3 regions of the Halomonas sp. LES1 genome follow, and region 2 is predicted to be linked to each of the others. Evidence: predicted binding sites of a transcription regulator. Region 2 holds the regulator's gene; each other region holds the start of a gene.
The links. Region 2 encodes FNR, which switches genes on or off when oxygen is low (the NO sensors DNR and NnrR bind a similar motif). Its sites were predicted from a motif close to TTGATNTANATCAA; they were not measured.
Positions count from the first base shown of each region.

Region 1: the regulator FNR is predicted to act here: its motif matches at 3,739-3,752, upstream of dsrO (sulfate reduction electron transfer complex DsrMKJOP subunit DsrO).
Region 3: the regulator FNR is predicted to act here: its motif matches at 1,997-2,010, upstream of petA (ubiquinol-cytochrome c reductase iron-sulfur subunit).

Region 1 covers NZ_JAVRGC010000006.1:166,014-173,313, reverse strand. Annotated here, with positions in the region: gene lhgO (L-2-hydroxyglutarate oxidase) at 1-302, opposite strand, end outside; gene glaH (glutarate dioxygenase GlaH) at 405-1,385, opposite strand; gene RM463_RS13620 (APC family permease) at 1,644-3,086, opposite strand; gene RM463_RS13615 (XRE family transcriptional regulator) at 3,312-3,590, shown strand; gene dsrO (sulfate reduction electron transfer complex DsrMKJOP subunit DsrO) at 3,846-4,622, shown strand; gene nrfD (NrfD/PsrC family molybdoenzyme membrane anchor subunit) at 4,606-5,787, shown strand; gene RM463_RS13600 (molybdopterin dinucleotide binding domain-containing protein) at 5,780-7,300, shown strand, end outside.
Region 2 covers NZ_JAVRGC010000003.1:149,593-156,892, reverse strand. Annotated here, with positions in the region: gene RM463_RS08065 (sodium:solute symporter family protein) at 1-178, opposite strand, end outside; gene RM463_RS08060 (DUF4212 domain-containing protein) at 185-451, opposite strand; gene RM463_RS08055 (putative nucleotidyltransferase substrate binding domain-containing protein) at 1,017-2,843, shown strand; gene RM463_RS08050 (3'-5' exonuclease) at 2,878-3,495, shown strand; gene ttcA (tRNA 2-thiocytidine(32) synthetase TtcA) at 3,774-4,685, shown strand; gene fnr (fumarate/nitrate reduction transcriptional regulator Fnr) at 4,769-5,512, opposite strand; gene RM463_RS08035 (radical SAM protein) at 5,593-6,915, opposite strand; gene RM463_RS08030 (sulfite exporter TauE/SafE family protein) at 7,005-7,300, opposite strand, start outside.
Region 3 covers NZ_JAVRGC010000002.1:239,379-246,678, forward strand. Annotated here, with positions in the region: gene zapE (cell division protein ZapE) at 1-945, shown strand, start outside; gene rplM (50S ribosomal protein L13) at 1,113-1,541, shown strand; gene rpsI (30S ribosomal protein S9) at 1,555-1,944, shown strand; gene petA (ubiquinol-cytochrome c reductase iron-sulfur subunit) at 2,161-2,760, shown strand; gene RM463_RS05330 (cytochrome bc complex cytochrome b subunit) at 2,760-4,019, shown strand; gene RM463_RS05335 (cytochrome c1) at 4,019-4,786, shown strand; gene sspA (stringent starvation protein SspA) at 4,925-5,551, shown strand; gene RM463_RS05345 (ClpXP protease specificity-enhancing factor) at 5,605-6,108, shown strand; gene RM463_RS05350 (BON domain-containing protein) at 6,210-6,788, opposite strand; gene RM463_RS05355 (phosphoheptose isomerase) at 6,788-7,300, opposite strand, start outside.

The DNA.
Region 1 (7,300 bases), on a different contig from region 2:
CGCTGCATCTCGAGCCCGCTGGTCGCCACCAGCAGCTTCCCGCAGGTGTCGTAGGCGATGCCGTGCTCATCACAGAACGCCCGGGTGGCGCGATTGCCCTCGAGACAGAAGCGCGCCTTGAGGCTGCCCGGGGTGTAATAGACCCCGGCATGAATCACGCCGCTGTTATGGCCGGTCTGATGCCGTGCCGGTCCCGCCTCCTTCTCCAGCAGCAGCATCCTGCGGTCGGGATACGCCTGCTTGAGTTGCATGGCGGTGGACATGCCCAGGATGCCACCGCCGATGATGATAAAGTCGTGCATGCCGTTTTCGCTCCAGCAGTCAGTCTCGCTCCAGCAATAGAATAGCCACGCCGTTTACACGGCGTGGCTTCGTCAGGGTAACCCGTTGATCCTGGGCACGTCTTACACCTGGCGCGGATCGCGCAGGGTCTTGGCATGGGTGAAGTAACCGCGCTGGCGCATCAGCTCGCGACGCAGGTCCGGATGCGGCTTGAAGCGGTCGCGACCATGCAGCCAGAAGTGGTTGTTGATCAGCAGGAAGCTGCCCACCGGATTGGGCACCGAGAGAATGCCCGGGCTGCTCTCCAGGGAGTCGGAGAGGTCGGTCAGCCAGTTGCCCTCCTCGAAGTCCTTGGGCTGCACGAACTGGTCGATATAGGACATGACCGGGCGGCCTTCGCGGTCGACATCGAACACCGGGTGGAAGACATCACGGGCCACGTTCTTGCTGGGCGGTGCCGTCCAGCGCATGGGCCGATGGGCCAGCGGATGAGCAAAGAACCGCTCCAGGTCCCCCCAGTCATCCAGGTGCAGCAGCAGGGAGTTGCCGCCCTCCATGTTCTGCTCGTCGATCTTCATCATCAGCACGTAGTCGGTGTCCTGCTCGACGAAGGTGCCGTCATTGTGCAGCTCCATCACGCGATGCGGCTGACGCAGGTAGCTGTCGGAGTTGTCGACGTTCTTGACCACGAAGCGCGCATAGTACTGCCCGCTCATGGCATCGAAGTTGGAACGGCCCATCAGGTGAGCCACGGCGGTGGCCAGCTTGACCATGTCATCGGCCTGCTCGACATCATCCAGCCCTTCCGGCACCACCTGGAAGCCACCGGTGGCACGATCCACCAGGGTGTTGATCAGCACCGGCTGCAGGGTGTTGTCGCACAGGTCATCGAGAATCCTGGCGCCCCGAAACCGCAGCATCGACTTGTACTCCAGCGCCTGCACCGGCCACTCGCTGACCGCCGCGAGGAAGGCCTCGACCACCTCGCGGGAAATGGTCAGCTGCAGCAGGCGCGGAGACTGGGCAGACGGTGCCAGGGTAAAGCCGCGGATATCGGCGGGCAGAGGCATGGCGGTTTCGGGAAGCTGGCTCAGCACGGTCATGTCAGGGCTCCAGGGGATATTGGATGGTCCATACAAAATATCTACACTTTTCAATATCGTCAACCGTATTTGGTTTTATACTTTTTATTAAGCCGCTGCCGGTTCGGCCCCGCGCACTGGCTTTCCCTGCCGATATCCGCCCCATGACACGCAAGCTGGGCACACGGGCGGGGCACACAAGCAGGGCATGCATGGCATCGCCCCGGCACAGGGCCGGGGCGACAACAGGCTTCAAAGGCCTACTCGTGCAGGAGGGCGTCAAAGCCCCGGGTAGGGGTCACCGCCAGCCAGCTCACGCTGCATCATCCTGTCGCTGTAGGCGACACCGTAGCGGACACGGGACCAGGCATAGAGGGCCAGGCCAAGCAGCATCCAGCCGGCGAAGAGCATCCACTCGACGGCCGACAGTGCCGAGGGGCTGCCCGGCAGATACATGGCGGACAGCCCGAGGGAGAGCAGCACCGCCAGGGCACCGACCAGCTTGCCGTGGCGCACCTTGAAGGGGCGCTCCATGTCGGGTTCGCGACGGCGCAGCACGACGAAGGAGAGCGAGACGAACAGATAGGCAACCACGATCCCGAGGCCGCCGGCCACCACCAGCCATACCAGCGCCGGACGTCCCAGGAAGGGGGCGATCGCCGAGAGCACCCCCATCACCAGGATGGCGTTGGTGGGCGTGCGATAGTGCGGATGCAGCTTGCCCAGCCAGGCCGGCAGCATGCCGGAGTGCGCCAGGGCGTAGATGGCCCGCGAACCGCCGATATAGAAGGCATTCCAGCTGGTGATGATCCCCGCGATACCCGCCAGGATCATGAGATTGCCCGCCCAGGGCGCCTGAAAGACCGCCTGCATGGCATCCGGCACCGCCAGCGAGCTCGCGCCCAGCGCCTCGGGGTCGAGCATCAGGGAGGTGCCAAGAATGATGAAGGCATACCAGAACACCGCCAGGATCACCGAGATCATCAGCACCCGGCCGATCTCGCGAAACGGCAGGTTGATCTCCTCGGCGGCCTGGGGAATCACGTCGAAGCCGACGAACATGAACGGCACCATGATGATCACCGTCATTATGCCGCCCATCACGCCCTGCTCGACGCTGAACAGCGGCTGCATGGTATCGCTGCTGCCCTGGAACAGCGCCCCGGTAATGAACATCACGCCCACCGCCAGGATCAGCAGGGTGACCACCTTCTGGACCAGCGCCGCGGTACGCACGCCGACATAGTTGATCCACATCATCAGCAGCGAGCCGATGACGCCGACCGCCACCCAGGTGGCCTTCACCTCCCAGCCGGCGATGGTCCACAGGTGCCCCACCGCATAGTCGGGAAACAGGTGCTCCACCACCGTGGGCAGCGCCACGGCCTCGAAGGAGACCACGCTGACATAGCTCAGGGTGATCGCCCAGGTGCACAGGAAGGAGGCGAAGTGACCCAGGGCGCGGTAACTATAGACGTGCTCGCCGCCGACCTGAGGCATCGCCGAGGCGAGCTCGGCGTAGGTCAGGCCCACCAGCACGATGATCAGCCCGCCCAGCAGGAAGGCGGTAATCGCCCCCAGGCTACCGGCCGACTGGATCCAGCTGCCGGTCAGCACGATCCAGCCCCAGCCGATCATGGCCCCGAAGGCCAGGGCGAGAACGTCCTTGCGAGCCAGCACACGCGAGAGCTGGCCCTGAGAGGTCTCGACATCTTGAGTCATGGGATCCTCGAAAGTTATCGTTTTGGGGAAAAAATTCTGTTTTTAATTAACGTCGACAAAATAGAGAAACACACGACTCACAGCAATAGACGTGCCACATTCCCGGGGTAGACATTCGTCGACAACGCCCTCGTCACCTTCCACCAAAGCCGTAGGCAATCGACACTGGAAAAAACGGCGGCGAGTCGCCATAGTGTCACTGTCGCAACCGCCCAATGGAGCATCATGAGCACGGCACGACAGTCCCGATCCGCGGAACTCCTGGACCCTCCGCGAAGCAGCCCTGACCTCGATGTCAGGGACCTGGAACAACGTACACGCCTCATGCGCATCGTGACCCGGCTGATCGCCGTGTCCGACCTCGGCAGCCGCGAGATCGCTCGCCGCGCCGGGCTGCCGATGCAGAAGATCAGCGACCTCCTGGCGGGGAAGCTGGAGCACCTCTCGATCGATGAGCTACGCCTCGTCCACCGCACGGTGACGGAGCAGGGGGCTACCCACTGACGACGCGATCGATGACCCTCCCCCGAACAGCGAACGCCCTGCCCTGCGCAGGGCGTTTTTTATTGTCTCCCTCTGTCAGAATAAATCTTAGTCACATCAGCACCTTGCACGACCATTAAGCGAGCATTAAGAGCTTGCTAACAAAATCTTGATCGACATCAAGCCTGGTCGCCTCCGCCGAGGGTAGCCTTCCGGTATCAGCCTTGTCCTTTCCATGCGCGGAAGATCCCGCCCCACCTAGCCACCGGAGGCGCCATGGACCCCATTCGCCGCACCCTTCTCGGCCAGCTGGCCCGCTTGAGTGCGGGGGCCGCCCTGATCCCGCTCGCAAGCGTCGCCAGCGCCGGCATCAACGACCAGCCACCGCGTCGCGAAGGCGACCCCACCAAGCGCTACGGCATGCTGATCGATCTGCGCCAGTGCATCGGCTGCCAGGCCTGTACCGTGTCGTGCCATATCGAGAATGCCGCCCCGCTGGGCAACTTCCGCACCGTGGTGTCACAGTTCGAAGTGGAAGAACAGAGCAGCGGAGAGGTGGCGACCTTCATGCTGCCCCGCCTCTGCAACCACTGCGAGAACCCGCCCTGCGTGCCGGTCTGCCCGGTGCAGGCCACCTACCAGCGCCAGGACGGCATCGTGGTGGTCGACAGCGACCGCTGCGTCGGTTGCGCCTACTGCGTCAACGCCTGCCCCTACGACGCCCGTTTCATCAACGAGAAGACCCAGACCGCCGACAAGTGCACCTTCTGCGCCCACCGCCTGGAAGCCGGCCTGCTGCCGGCCTGCGTGGAGTCCTGCGTGGGCGGCGCGCGGATCATCGGCGACATGCGAGACCCCGACAGCGAAATCAGCCGCCTGATCGACAAGCACCGCGAGGAGCTGATGGTGCTGCAACCGGAAAAGAACACCCTGCCGCAGGTCTTCTACCTGGGCATGGACGAGCGCTTCACCACTCGCCCCCAGGCCGAGGCGGGCATCTGGGATGTGCTGGGAATGGATGGCAAGGAGGTGGGCTATGAGTTTGGTCACTGAAGTCGTCGTGCCACGCTACGGCATCGCCTGGTACCCCTGGGCGGTGCAGTATTTCTTCCTGATCGCCCTCTCCTACTCGACGCTATGGCTGGCCGCCCCGGGGCTGATCCTGGGCAAGAAGGCGTGGATGACCACCGCACGCATCGCGCTGCTGGCCTGTGTCTCCACCACCCTGGTGGCCCCCGTTGCCCTGCTGGCCGATCTGCACCAGCCGCTGCGCTTCTGGCACTTCTACGGCTACCCGACACCCTGGTCGTGGATGTCGCTGGGCAGCTTTCTGCTGCCGATGTACCTGGGGGCCGTGGTGCTGCTGGCCTGGCTGGCCTGGCGCCCCGCCCTCAAGGCACGCAGTCGCCAGGACGATGGCTGGTTCTCCACCGTGGCCGGCTGGATCGCCTGGGGCGATTGGCAGGCGCCGCGTGCGGTGCTCGCACTCGTCGGCGCAGGGGCGCTGGTCGCCTCGCTGGGTATCATGCTCTACACCGGATTCGAGGTAGCCATCGTCAAGGGGCGTCCGCTGTGGAACACCAACTGGCTGCCGCCGATGTTCGTCGCCACCGGCATGATCGGTGGCTGTGGCCTGGTTCTGGTGCTCAATCGCATCTCATCCATTCGTCACCCTGACACCAACCGACAGATGCTTGCCATCCTGGTCGGCGCCTGCGTGGTCACCGGCTTCATCGCCCTGACCTGGTTCCTCGACGGCGTCAACGCCGTCTCGGGTTCGGTGGCCGCCGCGCTGGATTCGGTCAGCCACAGCGCCGCCTGGCGCAGCACCGCCATCGAAGGCGGCATCGCCGGCGTGCTGCTGGCCGTGCTGGCCTTCGTCATGCGCCGTTCACCGGCGCGCCGCAAGGCCATGGGCTGGATTCTCGGCCTGCTGGCCCTGCACGTCGCCTGGATGTTCCGCTGGGTGGTACTGATGAACGTCCAGACCGTGGCCCGCAACAGCGCCGGCTTCCACGATTATCACGTCGCCTTCGGCTCCTACGGCCTGCTCGGCATCATTGGCATCTTCGGCCTGTGGCTGACTGCCGTACTGCTGATCGACCTGTTCGTGCCCTGGCGCGAGGCCTCCAGCGACCCGCAGGCAGAGCCTGTCGCCACCGCGCCCGAGGCCACTTCCATCTCCGCATCATCCGAAGGAGCCCCCAGCCATGGATAAGTCACGTCGTCGTCTGCTCAAGGGTGCTGTCGCCGCCGGCGGCGCGGCCACCTTCGCCGCCGGCTACTCCGGCCCGCTGGTCAAGATGGCCAAGGGGGTGACCGGCAGCGCCGGCGAGAAGCCGGATCATCACATCTACGGCAACGCCCTGGCGCCGGAATACCGGGTGGACCTGGAAAGCGGTGAACTGACGCTGAACCCCGATCAGCGCACCGCCTTCACCGTCTGCTACGGCTGCACTACCAAGTGCGGCGTGCGGGTGCGTATCGACAACGAGAGCGACGAGGTGCTGCGTACCATCGGCAACCCCTATCACCCGCTCTCCTCCGACCCGCACCTGCCGATGCGCACCCCGGTGGTTGATGCGCTGAAGAGCGTCAGCGCCTATCAGGAGCAGGGCCTGGCCGGACGCTCGACCGCCTGCGCCCGGGGCAACGCCATGATTGCCCAGATGACCAGCCCCCACCGAGTCACCGACTGCCTCAAGCGGGTCGGCGGCCGTGGCGAGCGGCGTTGGGAACGTATCTCCTTCGAGCGCCTGATCGAGGAGGTCTGCGAGGGGGGTGACCTGTTCGGTGAGGGCCACGTTGACGGCCTGCGCGCCATCCACAACCATGACGAGCTGATCGACCCGGACAACCCCGAATACGGCCCCAAGGCCAATCAGCTGCTGATGATGGAGGCCACCGACTACGGCCGCTCGGCGCTGCTCAAGCGCTTCGCCTTCAACGCCTTCGGCACCCGCAACTACGGCCACCACGGCTCCTACTGCGGCCTGGCGTTTCGCATGGGCTCCGGCGCACTGATGGGCGACCTGGCCAAGAACGCGCACGTCAAGCCGGACTACACCAACGCCAGGTTTGCCCTGTTCATCGGCACCGCACCCAGCCAGGCGGGCAACCCCTTCAAGCGCCAGGGTCGGCTGCTGGCCGAAGCGCGCTCCACCGGCAGCCTGGACTATATCGTCATCGACCCGGGCCTCAACGCGGCGGCATCGCATGCCGCCGGCGAGCGCAGCCGCTGGGTGCCGATTCGCCCGGCCAGTGACACTGCCTTCGCCATGGCCATGATCCAGTGGCTGATCGAGCATGAGGCCTACGCCGCCGACTATCTGGCCATCCCCAGCCCTCAGGCCGCCGAGGCTGCCAACGAGAACGGCCATACCAACGCCACTCATCTGGTGATCGAGACCGACGGACATCCGCGCCGGGGCCACTTCCTGCGCCTTTCCGACCTGGGCCGAGCCGAGGCCGACAGCGACGCCGACGACCTGGTGGTGGTGGACGCCGACGGCGAGCTCAAGCCCAGCGCCGAGGTGCGCAGGGCGACGCTGTTCGTCGAACGTGACATCGAGGGTCCGGATGGCACTCTCCGGGTCAAGAGCAGCCTGACCAAGCTGCGCGACGCCGCCAACGAATACAGCCTGGAGGAGTACGCCGACCATTGCGGCATTGATGCCCGCCTCATTCAGCGTATCGCCGAGCGCTTCGCCGCCTACGGCCGTGACGCCGTG
Region 2 (7,300 bases):
TGAACGACGCGGCGGACATCCAGTCGGCGGCGGTGGCCATGCCGTTGGTGACCGGGTGGACGCCCCCGCCCGCCACATAGAAGTCCTTGGTCGAGCCGGCACGGGCCCAGATTGCTATGCCGATGTAGAGGGCGAATGACGCCCCTACAAATAGCAGGTTGATGGCAAATTGGCTCATTCTTGGTTACTCCCCGAGGCCGAATTTCTTGTCGAGCTTGTTCATGCGCCAGGCGTAGAAGAAGATCAGGCAAATGAAGGTCAGGATCGACCCTTGTTGGGCGAACCAGAAGCCAAGATCGGTCCCGCCGACCGGGATGGGGATGCCGGCGAGCAGAGGCCGGAACAGGATGGCGCAGCCGTAGGAGACAAAGGCCCAGACGGCCAGGCAGCCAACGATCAGGCGTACGTTGGCCTTCCAGTACTCGGTAGTGTCGACTCTCTCTTCTGCCATGTCGTGTTCTCCACTTGTTGTTGAGATAGGGAACTTGTGCAGTCGTTGATGGTGAAATCATCAGGACAATCGCATGTCTCCGGGCGGGAAGACGCCATGGTGGCGTGCGATTGCCCTGCATGATGCAGATGAATAGTGGTCAATGAGTGCAAGAAATGAATCCCAGACTTTCGTATCATGAGAATAAAGCGATTCAGTGTTGTTGGTAAAAAATATTTAAAATCAATGATTTGTTATATATTGTTCTGTGGAATGCCAGGAGAAAAGTCGGCTGGTTAACACCATGGTATATCTCGTTCATCTTGGACCTTTGTCTAGTAATAAGGCGTCGGATAGGACCATGGTCTAAGCGGCCCTGGATCGATACGTTCGTCTAGCTTATCGGCGAGGCATGGTCGTTGTTATGCTCCACAGGAGCACCGATGTGTCGTCGGCTTTGTCGCCTGCCGATCACGCCTGCGGAAATCAATAACAATGCCTTCGCCGAAGGCGTCCCCCTGAGACCGACGAGCCACTTCGGTGCCGGGGCGCTCCTTCAAGCGGGGGTGATCCGTGAGGTCCAGCCATGATCGATCTCGATCTTTCTCAGCCACCGTTCACGCTGCTCGACGGGCCCGGTCGCGAGCGGGTGCGCCAGGGCGTCGATCTGGCCTACTTCGATCGTGACGAGATCATCCTCGAGGCTGGTCAGCCCGGCGAGTATGTCTTTCTGATTCACAAGGGCGAGGTGGCGGAGATCGATGCCACCCAGCCGGCAGCCAGGGAGCGCATCGGGCATTACACCCAGGGGGACCTGTTCGGGGCGATCAGCATTCTCAACGGCAAGAGTCGCTATCGCTTTCGTGCCGAGCAGGAGAGCCTCTGCTACCTGATGCCCAGGGCACTTTTCCTGGAGCTGTGCGACGCCTATCTCCCCTTTGCCGAGTTCTTCCGCCAGAGCCTGGCCCACAAGGCCCGCCTGCTGACCGAGCAGCGCGCCGAGGGCGGAGTGACCATGGCCGGTTTCATGCTGGCGATGGTGAAGGAGTGCATGCGTGAGCCCCTGGTGGTGCCGGCTGCCACCACCATCGCCGAGGCGGTGGTCACCATCAACGAGCGGCGTGCCGACTCGCTGCTGGTGAAGCGCAGTGGTTGTCACGGCATGATCACCAAGACCGACCTGCTCAATGCCCTGGTGGTAGACGAACGTGGCCGAGACACTCCGCTCGAGGAGCTGGGGCATGCCGAGCTGATCACCGTGACACCGGAAAAGTACCTCTTCGAGGCGCTGGTGATCATGACCCGCCACAAGGTGGAGCGGGTCGTGGTGATGGACCAGCACCAACCGGTGGGGGTGGTGGAGCTGACCGATGTGCTCAGTTACTTCTCCAGTCGCAGCTACGTGGTCAGCCTGCAGGTCGAACAGGCCGACAGCCTCGAAGCTCTCGCCGCCGCCAGCCGCCGCACTCCCGAGCTGGTCAGTGCGCTGATGGCCCAGGGGGTCAAGCTGCGCTTCTCCATGGGCCTGCTGGCGGCCCTCAACGGCCGGATCATCAACAAGGCCTGGGGGTTTCTGATCGACGAGCGTTACCATGCCGATAGCTGCCTGATGGTGATGGGCAGCGAAGGGCGTGGTGAGCAGATCCTCAAGACCGATCAGGACAACGGCCTGATCCTGGCCGATGATCTCGAGTGGCCCGACTGCGCCGAGCGGATGCAGTGCCTGACCGAGACCCTGGTGGAGCTGGGTTATCCACTCTGCCCGGGCAATATCATGGTCTCCAACCCGGAGTGGGTGGGCACGGTCACCCAGTGGAAGCGGCGCATGGCGCGCTGGGTCGAGGCCCGGGATGGCGACAGCCTGATGAAGCTGGCGATCATGCTCGACTCCCACGCGGTGGCGGGCAACCCGGCGCTGCTCGACCGGGTGCGTGACGACCTCTTTGCCCAGTGCAGCGGAAACGATCTGCTGCTCTCCTACTTCGCCCGCACCATTCTGCGCTTCTCCACACCGCTGACCCTGTTTGGCTCACTCAAGCGACCTCAGCACGGCATCGATATCAAGAAGGGGGGGATCTTTCCCATCGTGCATGGCGTGCGGGTGATGGCACTGGAGCGGGGCATACGGCCTACCTCGACTCTGGAGCGTCTGGAGGCCCTGGCTGCCGATGGCCGGCTGGAGCCACGCTTCGCCGAGGACCTGGCCGAGGCGCTGGCGCTGTTCACCGAGCTGCGCCTCAAGCAGCAGCTGGCAAGGCGTGAGGACGAGGAGGGGGGCGAGCCGCACAGCCCTGATCGTGTGGTGGTGCAGGAGCTCTCGTCGCTGGAGCGCGACCTGCTGCGCGAGGCGCTGCATATCGTCAAGGACTTCAAGCAGCGCCTCTCCCACCGCTTTCATCTGGAATACTCATGAATCGACGGAACGACAACGACACAAGGAGCCCGTCATGCTCAAGATGCTGAGACGCGTCGCGGATCAGCGGCGCCATGCCAACGGCGAGTACGCCTGGCTGTTTCGCCCCTATACCGGTGACGAGATGGTGGTGATCGACACCGAGACCACCGGCCTGGATACCCGCAGCGCCGAGCTGGTGTCGATCGCCGCGGTGCGGGTGCGTGGTGATCATATCCTCACCAGTGACTCTTTGGATCTGCGCCTTCGCCGCCCCGACTCGCTGACCGGTGATTCCATCCGCATCCATGGCCTGCGTGGCATGGACCTCGACAATGGCGAGAGCATCGACAGCGCCCTGGCGCGGCTGCTCGACTTCGTCGGCAATCGCCCACTCGTGGGCTGGCATCTGGGCTTTGACCTGGCGATTCTCAACCGTGAGCTGCGTCCGCGTTTCGGCTTCGAGCTACCCAACGCCACCGTGGATGTGGCCCAGCTGTGGCGGCGCCGACTGCGGCGTCGGCACCCGGAAATCGATAACCTGCCACGCTTCGAGAGTGCCGCCGAGCGCCTGGGAGTGCCGGTCATGGGGCGCAATACCGCCCTGGGGGATGCGGTGACCACCGCGCTGATGTTCCTGCGCCTGGAGCGTACTGTCGCCGCCGGGAGTTAGCCGGCACGAGTGGTAGGGCTATCGCAGATGACAGTACCACTCAAGGCTATTCCGGTGACAGGCCGTCGAGGGGGCGCTACGAGTACTTCCTTGTAGGCTACCTCGGCCATCCCTGGTCCTCGGACCCCCTTTCCGACCTGTCCCCGGCGCCTTTCACTATCACCCTGTTGGTAGCTGCGATAGCCCTGGCGCGAGTGGCGTCTGGCGTCGCCTGGCGCGGTCGCCGGTGGTAGGATGGGCGCCTTTCATTTTTGCCCGCACTGGCAGCGCCAAGACCTATGCAAGACGCCGTGACCTTCGACCCCCGCGAACGCGATAGCGCGCCCTTCACCCACTCCGGGCCAGCCACGCCCCAGCCCGGTACTCAGGAGAAGCGTGAATTCAACAAGCTGCAGAAGCGGCTGCGGCGCCAGGTGGGCAATGCCATCATCGACTATGGCATGATTCATGAGGGAGATCGGGTGATGGTGTGCCTGTCCGGCGGCAAGGACAGCTACACCCTGCTCGAGATCCTGCGCAATCTGCAGCGCAACGCCCCGGTCGACTTCTCGCTGGTGGCGGTGAATCTCGACCAGAAGCAGCCCGGCTTTCCCGAGCATGTGCTGCCCGAGTACCTGCAGGGTATCGGGGTCGACTATCATATCCTCGAGCGCGACACCTACTCGGTGGTCAAGGAGAAGACCCCGGAAGGCAAGACCACCTGTGCGCTCTGCTCGCGACTGCGCCGCGGCTCCCTGTATGGGTTCGCCGAGGAGATCGGTGCCAACAAGATCGCCCTGGGCCACCACCGCGAGGATATCCTCGAGACCCTGTTCCTCAACATGTTCTTCGGCGGCAGCCTCAAGTCGATGCCGCCGAAGTTGCTGTCCGACGATGGCCGAAACATGGTGATTCGACCGCTGGCCTATTGCCGGGAGGCGGACATTGCCGAGTTTGCTCGGCAGATGGCGTTTCCGATCATCCCCTGCAATCTGTGTGGCTCTCAGCCCAACCTGCAGCGTCAGGTGGTCAAGGAGATGCTGGCGGAGTGGGAGGCGAAGCACCCCGGGCGGCTGGAGAGCATGTTCAAGGCGGTGACCAACGTGGCGCCTTCACAGCTGGCCGATCGTGAGCTGTTTGACTTCGCCGGGCTGGAGGAGAAGCAGGCCAGGATGCAGGCCAGCCGGATCGATATCCAGCAAGAGCTCTAAGTTTGAAGAGCGGCGCTTCACGCCTGGAAGCTGGAAGAAAAACCTTGACCCCAGAATTATCGGGTCCATGCCAGCTTCCAGCTTTAGTGCGCGCCCTCCTCCTCGGCCAGGTGGGTGAGCGCCGGCAGATCGAGGATATTCACCTCGCGCCCCGAGACGGCGACCAGGCCCTGGGTCTGGAAGCGGCCGAGGATACGGCTTACCGTCTCCACCGCCAGGCCCAGATAGTTGCCGATATCGGCCCGCGCCATGGAGAGGCGGAAGCTGTAGGGCGAATAGCCGCGGCGGCGGAAACGTTCGGAGAGGCTGGTGAAGAAGCTGGCCAGGCGCTGGTCGGCGGTCTTGCGCGAGAGCAGGCGCATCATGCGGCGGTCATCGCGCAGCTCCTTGCTCATGCTGCGGTAGAGTTGTCCGCGCAGCTCCGGCATCGACTCCGCGAGGTGGTCCAGGCGGTCGAAGGGAATCTCGCAGACGGTGGTGGTCTCCAGGGCCACCACGGTACCGGGGTAGCATTGTTCGTCGATGCCGTCGAGGCCCACCAGCTCGCTGGGCAGATAGAAGTTGGTCAGCTGGTCTTCGCCACTGCCCTCGGTGGTGACCTGCTTGAGGCTGCCGGAGCGAACCGCGAAGACGCTGGAGAAGGGAGTGTCCTGGCGGAATAGCGCCTCGCCCTTCTTGAGTGGTGCGCGACGCCGGATGATGGCGTCGAACTGGTCCATGTCGTCCACCTCGAGTGCCAGAGGCAGGCAGAGCGAGCTGAGACTGCATGTCTGACAGCGCGTCTCCTGTAGTACGGATCGCCGCCGACCGGTGAGAGTACCCGCCATGGCCCTTCCCTTCTTGATCGTGTTCATGGCCCCATTATGGAGCAAAGTGCAGGCGGGGCAAACTATGCGGGGCTCGGCGGCTAGGGGAGGGCGAGGGCCTCGAGGATGTAGGGCAGCCGCCAGTGTCCCTCGGCGGTCAGCGATACCCCCTCAGTCGTCATCTCGATCACTCCCTCCGCGTGAAGCCTCTCGAGGTGTGGGCTCGGCGGCAGGCCTGCAGGGTCGATGCCACGGCCACACAGCAGGGTCTCGCGGTGGCGTCGTTCATCGGCCGTCAGCCGGGTGCCGCGTGCGGTTGGCAGGCGGCTGTTATCGAGTGCCGATTCGTATGCCGCCAGCGTATCGGCGTTGCGAACCCAGAGGTCGCCGATACGGCTGATGGCATTCACGCCGAGTCCCAGCAGGTCACCCGCTTGCCCCCGGGTAAAGCCAAGCGGGCCATGGCCCAGGGCGCCGCTGGCCCGGGCCTGTGCCAGGGGGTCGTTGCGACGCGTGTAGAGGCCCAGACCGATATGGACATAGCCGGCGGCGTCGAGCCGGACGCGAGCCTCGGCCAGCAGTTGTTGGCGGGTCGCCGCGTCGGGTAACCAGCCATGGTGGATGGCACGCTGGGCAGGGTGGTGTGCCGGGCGATGCCGATAGCGGTAGAGGCGGATGCGTGCCGGGACCATGCCGATGACCTGCTCGAGGGTGTCGACGAGGCCTTGGGGTGTCTGGAAGGGGAGCCCCAGCATCAGCGACATCGTCAACTCCCGGAAGCCCAGGCGGTCGGCTTCGTCGACCAGCGACTCGGTCAGGGCCCTCGGCTGTACGCGGTTGATGGCCTGCTGGACGCGTGGATCCAGCTCCTGCACACCCAGGTTCAGGCGGTTGAAGCCCAGCGCCTGCAGATGTCGCAGGGTCAGCATATCGGCCTCTCGTGGGTCGAGGTCGATGCTGAAGTCCCGCTCTCGGTCGCCGGAGAGGCCGAGGCGTGCGTCCAGGCGATCGAAGAGGTCGCTCATCTGCTCCAGCGTGAGAAAGGCCGGGGGGGTGCCGCCCCAGTGCAGTCGAGATACCGGCGGCAGGCCGTCGAGCCGGCGCCGGACCAGTACCATTTCGCGGTCGAGACGTGTCAGGTAGGAATCGGCCTGGCGACTGCTGCGAACGGAAACGCACTGGCTGGCGCAGAAGCGGCAGGCATGACGGCAGAAGGGCAGGCGTACCTGGATCGCCAGGGGGGCCTCGGCCGGGCGCGCAGAGAGGGCCACTTCCAGGGCCTGGACGCCGATGTCGTCGCGATAGTGGTGCGGGGCGGGGTAGGCGACCTCCGCGGCCGTTACCAGGTCGCCCGCGCCGGGCAGCGGCTCTCGAGCAGGACTCGAGGCTCCGGCGGGGACGGTGTGCTTGGCGGGAACGGGCATGGGGCGACTCCGCTGATGGCTCTATCCCCATGCTAGGGGGTGGGGCCGAGAGCGGCGTTGAGCTGCGTCAATCCCGTGTGGAATAGTGCTCAGCCGGTATGGGTGGCGCCTCCCCCGGGAACCAGCAGCCATAGCTGCCAGAGCGCGAAGGCGATGATGGAGAGTGCGGCAAGGGTGCGGGTGCCCCGGTGGCGGATCAATCGGCTCAGCTGACGCGCGGCGAAGCCGGTGGCCAGCAGGGCCGGGAGTGTGCCTAGCCCGAAGGCGCCCATCAGCAAGGCGCCGCGCAGCGGGTCAGCCATGGCCAGGCTCCAGGTCAGCATGGAGTAGACCAGCCCACAGGGCAGCCAGCCCCATACCGCCCCCAGCGCCACTGCCTGGGGGA
Region 3 (7,300 bases), on a different contig from region 2:
AGTGAGCCCGTCGCGCCGGACCTGCCGGCGATTCGCGGCCTCTACTTCTGGGGAGGCGTGGGGCGTGGCAAGACCTATCTGGTGGATGCCTTCTACGAGTCCCTGCCTTTTCCCGAGAAGATGCGCACCCACTTCCACCGCTTCATGCAGCGGGTGCACAACGAGCTCGAGCACTACAAGGGCGAGAAGAACCCCCTGCGCCTGATTGCCGCCAAGTTCGCGGCCGAGGCCAGGGTGATCTGCTTCGATGAGTTCTTCGTCAAGGACATCACCGATGCGATGATCCTCGCCAATCTGCTCGAGGCGCTGTTCGAGCGTGGCGTGGTGCTGGTGGCAACGTCCAATATCGTGCCCGGCGAGCTCTACAGGGAGGGGCTGCAGCGTGCACGCTTCCTGCCCGCCATCGACCTGCTGGAGCGGCACTGCGAGGTGGTCAATGTCGACTCTGGCATCGACTATCGGCTGCGGGCGCTCGAGCGTGCCGAGATATTTCATTCGCCGCTCGATGATGCCGCCGAGGTCGAGCTTGCGCGCAGCTTTCGCGAGATTGCCGGCCAGGAGGGCGAGGCCGATGTGCCGCTGGAGGTCAATCATCGGGTGCTGCACGCACGCCGACTCCATGATGATGTGGTGTGGTTCGAGTTTCGCGCGCTCTGTGATGGGCCCCGCAGCCAGAACGATTACATCGAGCTGGCGCGGGAGTTTCACTCCGTGCTGGTCTCCAACGTGCCGCGCATGGATGGGAAGTCCGATGATCAGGCGCGGCGCTTCATCAATATGGTTGACGAGTTCTATGACCGCGGGGTCAAGCTGTTGATGTCCGCCGAGGTGCCTGCCGAGTCGCTCTATGGCGACGGCCGTCTAGAGTTCGAATTCAAGCGGACCCTCTCTCGCCTGCAGGAGATGCAGTCCCACGACTACCTGGCGCTAGCCCACAAGCCCTGACCCGGCCTTCGCCCGGAAGCTGGCATTGCATGGAAGGGGCGAGTTCATGTAGACTTCGCGCGCTCTGCTCGTTGGTCTCGCGCGTCGAGGCCAACCAAGAAGAATAGGGATGGTTCCATGCCGGTCATCCGGTGGCAGAACCCAATACACTTGATTGGTGAGATTTCATGAAGACGTTCACTGCCAAACCGCAGTCCGTCGAGCGCGACTGGTACGTCGTCGACGCCGCGGACAAGACGCTCGGCCGACTGGCCACCGAGATCGCTCGTCGCCTGCGCGGCAAGCACAAGCCGGAATACACCCCCCACGTGGATGGCGGCGACTATATCGTCGTGATCAACGCCGAGAAGGTGAAGGTGACCGGCAACAAGGCCAAGGCCAAGACCTATTATCGTCACACCGGCTACCCCGGTGGCCTGCGCTCCATGACCTTCGACAAGATGCTTGATCACGCTCCCGAGCGTATCATCGAGAGCGCCGTGAAGGGCATGCTGCCCAAGGGTCCCCTGGGTCGCGCCATGTACACCAAGCTCAAGGTCTACGCCGGTGCCGAACATCCGCACGCCGCCCAGCAGCCGCAAGAACTGAACATCTGAGGGAATCTTCGCCATGACACAGCAATACTACGGTACCGGGCGCCGCAAGACCTCTACCGCCCGCGTTTTCATGAAGCCGGGCACCGGCAAGATCACCGTCAACAGCCGTGAGCTGGACCAGTACTTCGGCCGCGTCACCGGCCGCATGGTCGTTCGCCAGCCCCTCGAGCTGACCGAGACCCTTGGACAGTTCGACGTCTACGTCACCGTCAAGGGCGGCGGTGGCTCCGCCCAGGCCGGCGCGATCCGTCACGGCATCACCCGTGCCCTGATGGCCTACAACGAAGACTTCCGTGCGCCGCTGCGTCAGGCGGGCTATGTGACCCGTGACGCGCGTGAGGTCGAGCGTAAGAAGATCGGTCTGCGCAAGGCGCGCCGTCGTCCGCAGTTCTCCAAGCGCTGATCACCAGCCGCCATGGAGCATGCGACGCCCGGGTTATCAACCCGGGCGTTTCTTGTTCTGCGTCAACGATTTGTGTGCATCAAGCCGTCCTGGTCAGGGTCCTTTTCCTTGTGTGCGGCGGCGCGATTTCTTAACATGTACCGCATTTGATGTCCGTGGTCGCGGGGATGATGCCCGTGATGGGTCAACGGGTAAGCTGATGGGAGAAACCTTGAAATGGCAGATAGCGGCGTGAACAAGGGTCGGCGCCGTTTCCTCGTGGGTGCTACCACCGTTGTAGGTGGGGTTGGTGCCGTCGGGGTTGCGGTCCCCTTTGTGGCTTCCTGGCAGCCGAGTGCCAGGGCGAGAGCGGCGGGTGCGCCGGTTCAGGCGGATATATTCAAGCTTGAGCCCGGTCAGCGCATGACCGTGGAGTGGCGTGGAAAGCCGGTGTGGATCGTCAATCGCACCCCGGAGATGATCGAGCGCATCGAGTCCGTCGACGGCTCGCGGCTTACCGATCCCACATCAGACGTGCCGCAGCAGCCGGCCTATATCGATGGCCCCCTGCGCTCCATCAAGCCCGAGATCGGGGTCCTGATCGGCATCTGTACACATCTGGGCTGCTCACCGTTGTTTCGACCCGAACCCGATGCGGACGATGTGGGTACCAGCGACTGGCCGGGTGGTTTCTTCTGCCCCTGCCATGGCTCGCGCTTCGATCTGGCGGGCCGTGTATTCCGCGGGGTGCCGGCGCCCACCAACCTGGAGGTGCCGCCTTACCGCTTCGAGTCCGACGAGATCATCATCGTCGGCGAAGATGAGGAGACTGCCTGATGGGTAACCCGAACAAGCCGATGGCGGAAAAGGGCTTGATGCGCTGGGTGGATGAGCGTTTCCCCGCGACGCAGATGTGGCAGGAGCACCTGTCCAAGTATTACGCCCCCAAGAACTTCAACTTCTGGTACTTCTTCGGCTCGCTGGCCCTGCTGGTGCTGGTCAATCAGATTCTGACCGGGATCTGGCTGACCATGAGCTACAACCCCTCCGCCGAGGGCGCCTTCGCCTCGGTCGAGTACATCATGCGCGATGTCGAGTGGGGGTGGTTGATCCGCTACCTGCACTCCACCGGCGCCACGGCCTTCTTCGTGGTGGTGTATCTGCACATGTTCCGCGGCCTGCTCTACGGCTCCTACAAGGCGCCCCGCGAGCTGGTGTGGATCTTTGGCATGGCGATCTATCTGGCGCTGATGGCCGAGGCCTTCATGGGGTATCTGCTGCCCTGGGGCCAGATGTCCTACTGGGGCGCCCAGGTGATCATCTCGCTGTTCTCCGCGATTCCGGTCATCGGCCCCGACCTGACCCAGTGGATTCGTGGTGACTTCCTGATCTCCGGCATCACGCTCAACCGTTTCTTTGCCCTCCACGTGGTGGCGCTGCCCATCGTGATCCTGGCGCTGGTGGTCCTGCATATCATCGCCCTGCACGAGGTTGGTTCCAACAACCCGGATGGCATCGACATCAAGAAGAAGAAGGACGAGACCGGCAAGCCGCTGGATGGCATTCCCTTCCACCCGTACTACACGGTGAAGGATATCGTCGGCGTGGCCGTCTTCCTGTTCGTCTTCGCGGTGGTGATCTTCTACTTCCCCGAAGGCGGTGGCTACTTCCTCGAGAAGCCCAACTTCGAGCCGGCCAACCCGCTGAAGACGCCGGACCATATCGCCCCGGTGTGGTACTTCACGCCCTTCTACGCGATTCTGCGCGCGATTACCTTCTCGCTGTTCGGGCTCGATGCCAAGTTCCTCGGCGTGATCTTCATGGGGGCGGCCATCGCGGTGCTCTTCGTGCTGCCGTGGCTGGACCGCAGTCCGGTGCGCTCCATGCGCTACAAGGGCTGGATGTCCAAGGGGATGCTGGTGCTGTTCGCGATCAGCTTTGTCATCCTGGGGGTCCTGGGCGTACTGCCGGCCACCGATGGCCGCACCGTGCTCGCTCAGGTGTGTACCGCCGTCTATTTCGCCTTCTTCCTGTTGATGCCGTTCTATACCCGGCTGGAGAAGACCAAACCCGTTCCGGAGAGGGTGACTGGCTAATGAAAAAGCAACTGTTCGCACTGCTCTTCGCGCTGGTGCCCCTCACGGCCATGGCCGCCGAAGGCGCGAGCGTCCCGTACTCCATGACGCCCGACCTCGATGACAAGGCGTCGTTGCAGCGAGGCATGCAGCTCTACACCAACTACTGCATGGGGTGTCACTCCCTGGAGCACCAGCGCTTTGCCCGTGCCGCCGATGACCTGGGGATGCCCCAGGACCTGGTCGAGGAGAACCTGATCTTCTCCTCGGATCTGGCCTTCAATGACCAGATGCATATCGCCATGAACAAGGACGATGCCGAGGCCTGGTTCGGGGCGCCGCCGCCCGACCTGACCCTCGAGTCACGGCTGCGCGGCACCGACTGGATCTACTCCTACCTGCTCTCGTTCTACAAGGACCCGAGCACCGGTACCGGGGTGAACAATGCCGTGTTCGACATGGTGGCCATGCCCAACGTGCTTGAGCCTCTGCAGGGCGTGCAGGAGATGGTGTGCTCCGAGACCGATCGTCCGGTGGAGGGGGCCGAGCTTGATCCGCTGACCGGCAAGTACCAGTCCTGTAATGTGCTGCAGGTGACTCAGCCGGGCGAGCTGGAGCCGGATGAGTTCGAGGAGGCGGTCTACGATCTGACCAACTTCCTGGCCTATGTGGGTGAGCCATCCAAGCTGCAGGCCCAGGCTCTGGCCCCGAAGGTGCTGATCTTTATCTTCATCTTCGGTGTCATCGCCTACCTGCTCAAGCGCGAGTACTGGCGCGATATCCACTGACCGCCGGGTTGCAGGCTGACGGGGGCGCATGGCCGACGGCCATGCGCCCCCGTGGCGTATGTGTCGCGTCAATCGCTTCCCCGCGGAGCGAGGCCCGCGTGTTATCATGGTTATTCGATTTGATGCGAGGATTGTTTCATGGGTGTAGTGGCCAAGCGGTCGTCGATGATCTTCTATTCCGGTGGCTCCGATCATTTCAGTCATCGGGTGCGTATCGTGCTCGCCGAGAAGGGTGTTGCGGTAGACATCGTGGAGGTCAACCCGGACCAGCCCCCCGAGGATCTCGCCGATCTCAACCCCTACAACAGCGTGCCGACCCTGCTGGATCGCGATCTCGTGCTGTACGAGTCCAAGGTGATGATGGAGTACCTGGACGAGCGCTTCCCACACCCTCCGCTGCTGCCGGTCTATCCGGTGGCGCGTGCCCAGAGTCGCCTCTGGATGCACCGCATCGAGCGCGAGTGGTGCCCGCTGGTGGAGCAGATCGAGCAGGGGAGCAAGAAGGAGGCGGACAAGGCGCGCAAGGAGCTGCGTGAGAGCCTCGTCGGTATCTCGCCCATCTTCGAGGATATGGCGTTCTTCATGAGCGAAGAGTTCACCCTGGTGGACTGCTGCCTGGCGCCGATCCTGTGGCGTCTGCCCGCCCTGGGCATCGAACTGCCCGAGAAACAGGTAGCCCCCCTGCTCGACTACATAGAGCGAGTCTTCGAGCGAGACGGCTTCAAGGCGTCACTGAGCGAGCGCGAGCGCGAGATTCGCAGCTGATACACTTTTCCCGGTCGCCTTCGGGCAGCCGGCCAACGCAGGAGGGAGAGGCGATGGACTCCAGTCGTCCCAGCCTATCCAGTCGCCCCTACCTGGCCAGAGCCCTCTTCGAGTGGCTGCTGGACCATGACCTCACGCCCCATATCGTGGTCGATGCCGAGCATCCCCAGGTGGAGGTGCCGCGACAGTTCGTACAGAATGGCCAGATCGTTCTCAACCTGTCGCCAAACGCCGTTCGTGAGCTCGCGATGGAGAATGACGCGATCAGTTTCGAGGCGCGCTTCGGTGGTCATCCCATGCGGGTGATGGTGCCGAGTGATGCCCTGGTGGCCATCTATGGTCGCGAGAATGGTGTCGGCATGGTCTTCGGCCATGAGCCGGTGATGCCCCAGCCGGCCGAGGCGACCGAGGACGAGCCGCCGACGCTGGCGGAGGTCGAGCGTGACACCGATACCTCGCAGGAGAAGGAGGCGTCGGAAGAGAAGGGTGAGGGCTCTCAGGGCGAGGGCTCTCGGCGGCCGCCCAAGGGCAAACCGTCGTTGCGAGTGATCAAGTAGTTCTCGTACCGGGGTGATGATGGTTCATGCGAGACGGCAGGCCCTGAGGCCTGCCGTCTTGCGCTTGCAGCGAACAGTCGAGCCGGTTCAGTCGAGCCGGTTCAGTCGAGATAGTCGAAGACCTTGACGATGCGCTGCATGCCACCCAGCTGCGAGACCGCCTGGACGATGCGCTCGGCCTCGGCGCGGGTCACGATGCCCATCAGATAGACGCTGGCATTCTCGGTGACTACCCGGATGCGGCTCGAGTCGATCGCCTGGTTCGCGGCCAGGTGGGTGCGGATGCGGGTGTTGAGCCAGGTGTCCGAAAGCCGCTGACTGGCGGGCAGGTTGCCGGCGATGCTCAGCTCGTTATGGACATTGCGAACATTGCGTACCCGGCTCGCCACCTCACCGGCCTTCTCCTTGAGTTCCTCGCTGGGCACCTGGCCGGTGAGCAGCACCAGCCCCGCATAGCTGTCGACATTGATTCGCGCGTCACCCAGGCGGGCGTCGGTATGGCCAAGGTTATGGGTGATCTTGGTCTCGATGCTCTGGTCTTCGATCTGGTCGCCGGTGGTACGCTTGCCGTAATTCTCCTCGATGGTGCCCTGATGGGTCACGCTGGTCACGGTGGTACAGCCGGCGAGGCCCAGAGAGGTGATCAGCAGCAGGGTGCCGAGCAGGGTGGGGCGTTTCATCATTCGCTTGCTCCAAAGAGTTGTTCGTCGATCAGGTCGCAGAGGCAGTGGATCACCAGCAGGTGGACCTCCTGAATCCGTGCGGTGGAGGTCGCCGGGACGCGGATCTCGCAGTCGTCCTGGCCGAGCAGCGAGGCCATGTTGCCACCATCGCGACCGGTGAGTGCCACCACCGTCATGTCACGGTCGTGGGCGGCCTGAATGGCCTGAATGACGTTGGCCGAGTTGCCGCTGGTGGAGATCGCCAGCAGAACGTCGCCAGGCTGGCCAAGGGCACGCACCTGCTTGGAGAACACCTCGTTGTAGCTGTAGTCGTTGGCGATGGAGGTCAGGGTCGAGGTGTCGGTGGTCAGGGCCAGGGCGGGGAGGCTGGGGCGCTCCCGCTCGAAGCGATTGAGCAGTTCCGACGAGAAGTGCTGACTGTCGCCGGCGCTACCGCCATTGCCGCAGGCCAGGACCTTGCCCTCGCTGACCAGACACTGGACCATCATCTGACTGGCGACCTCGATAAA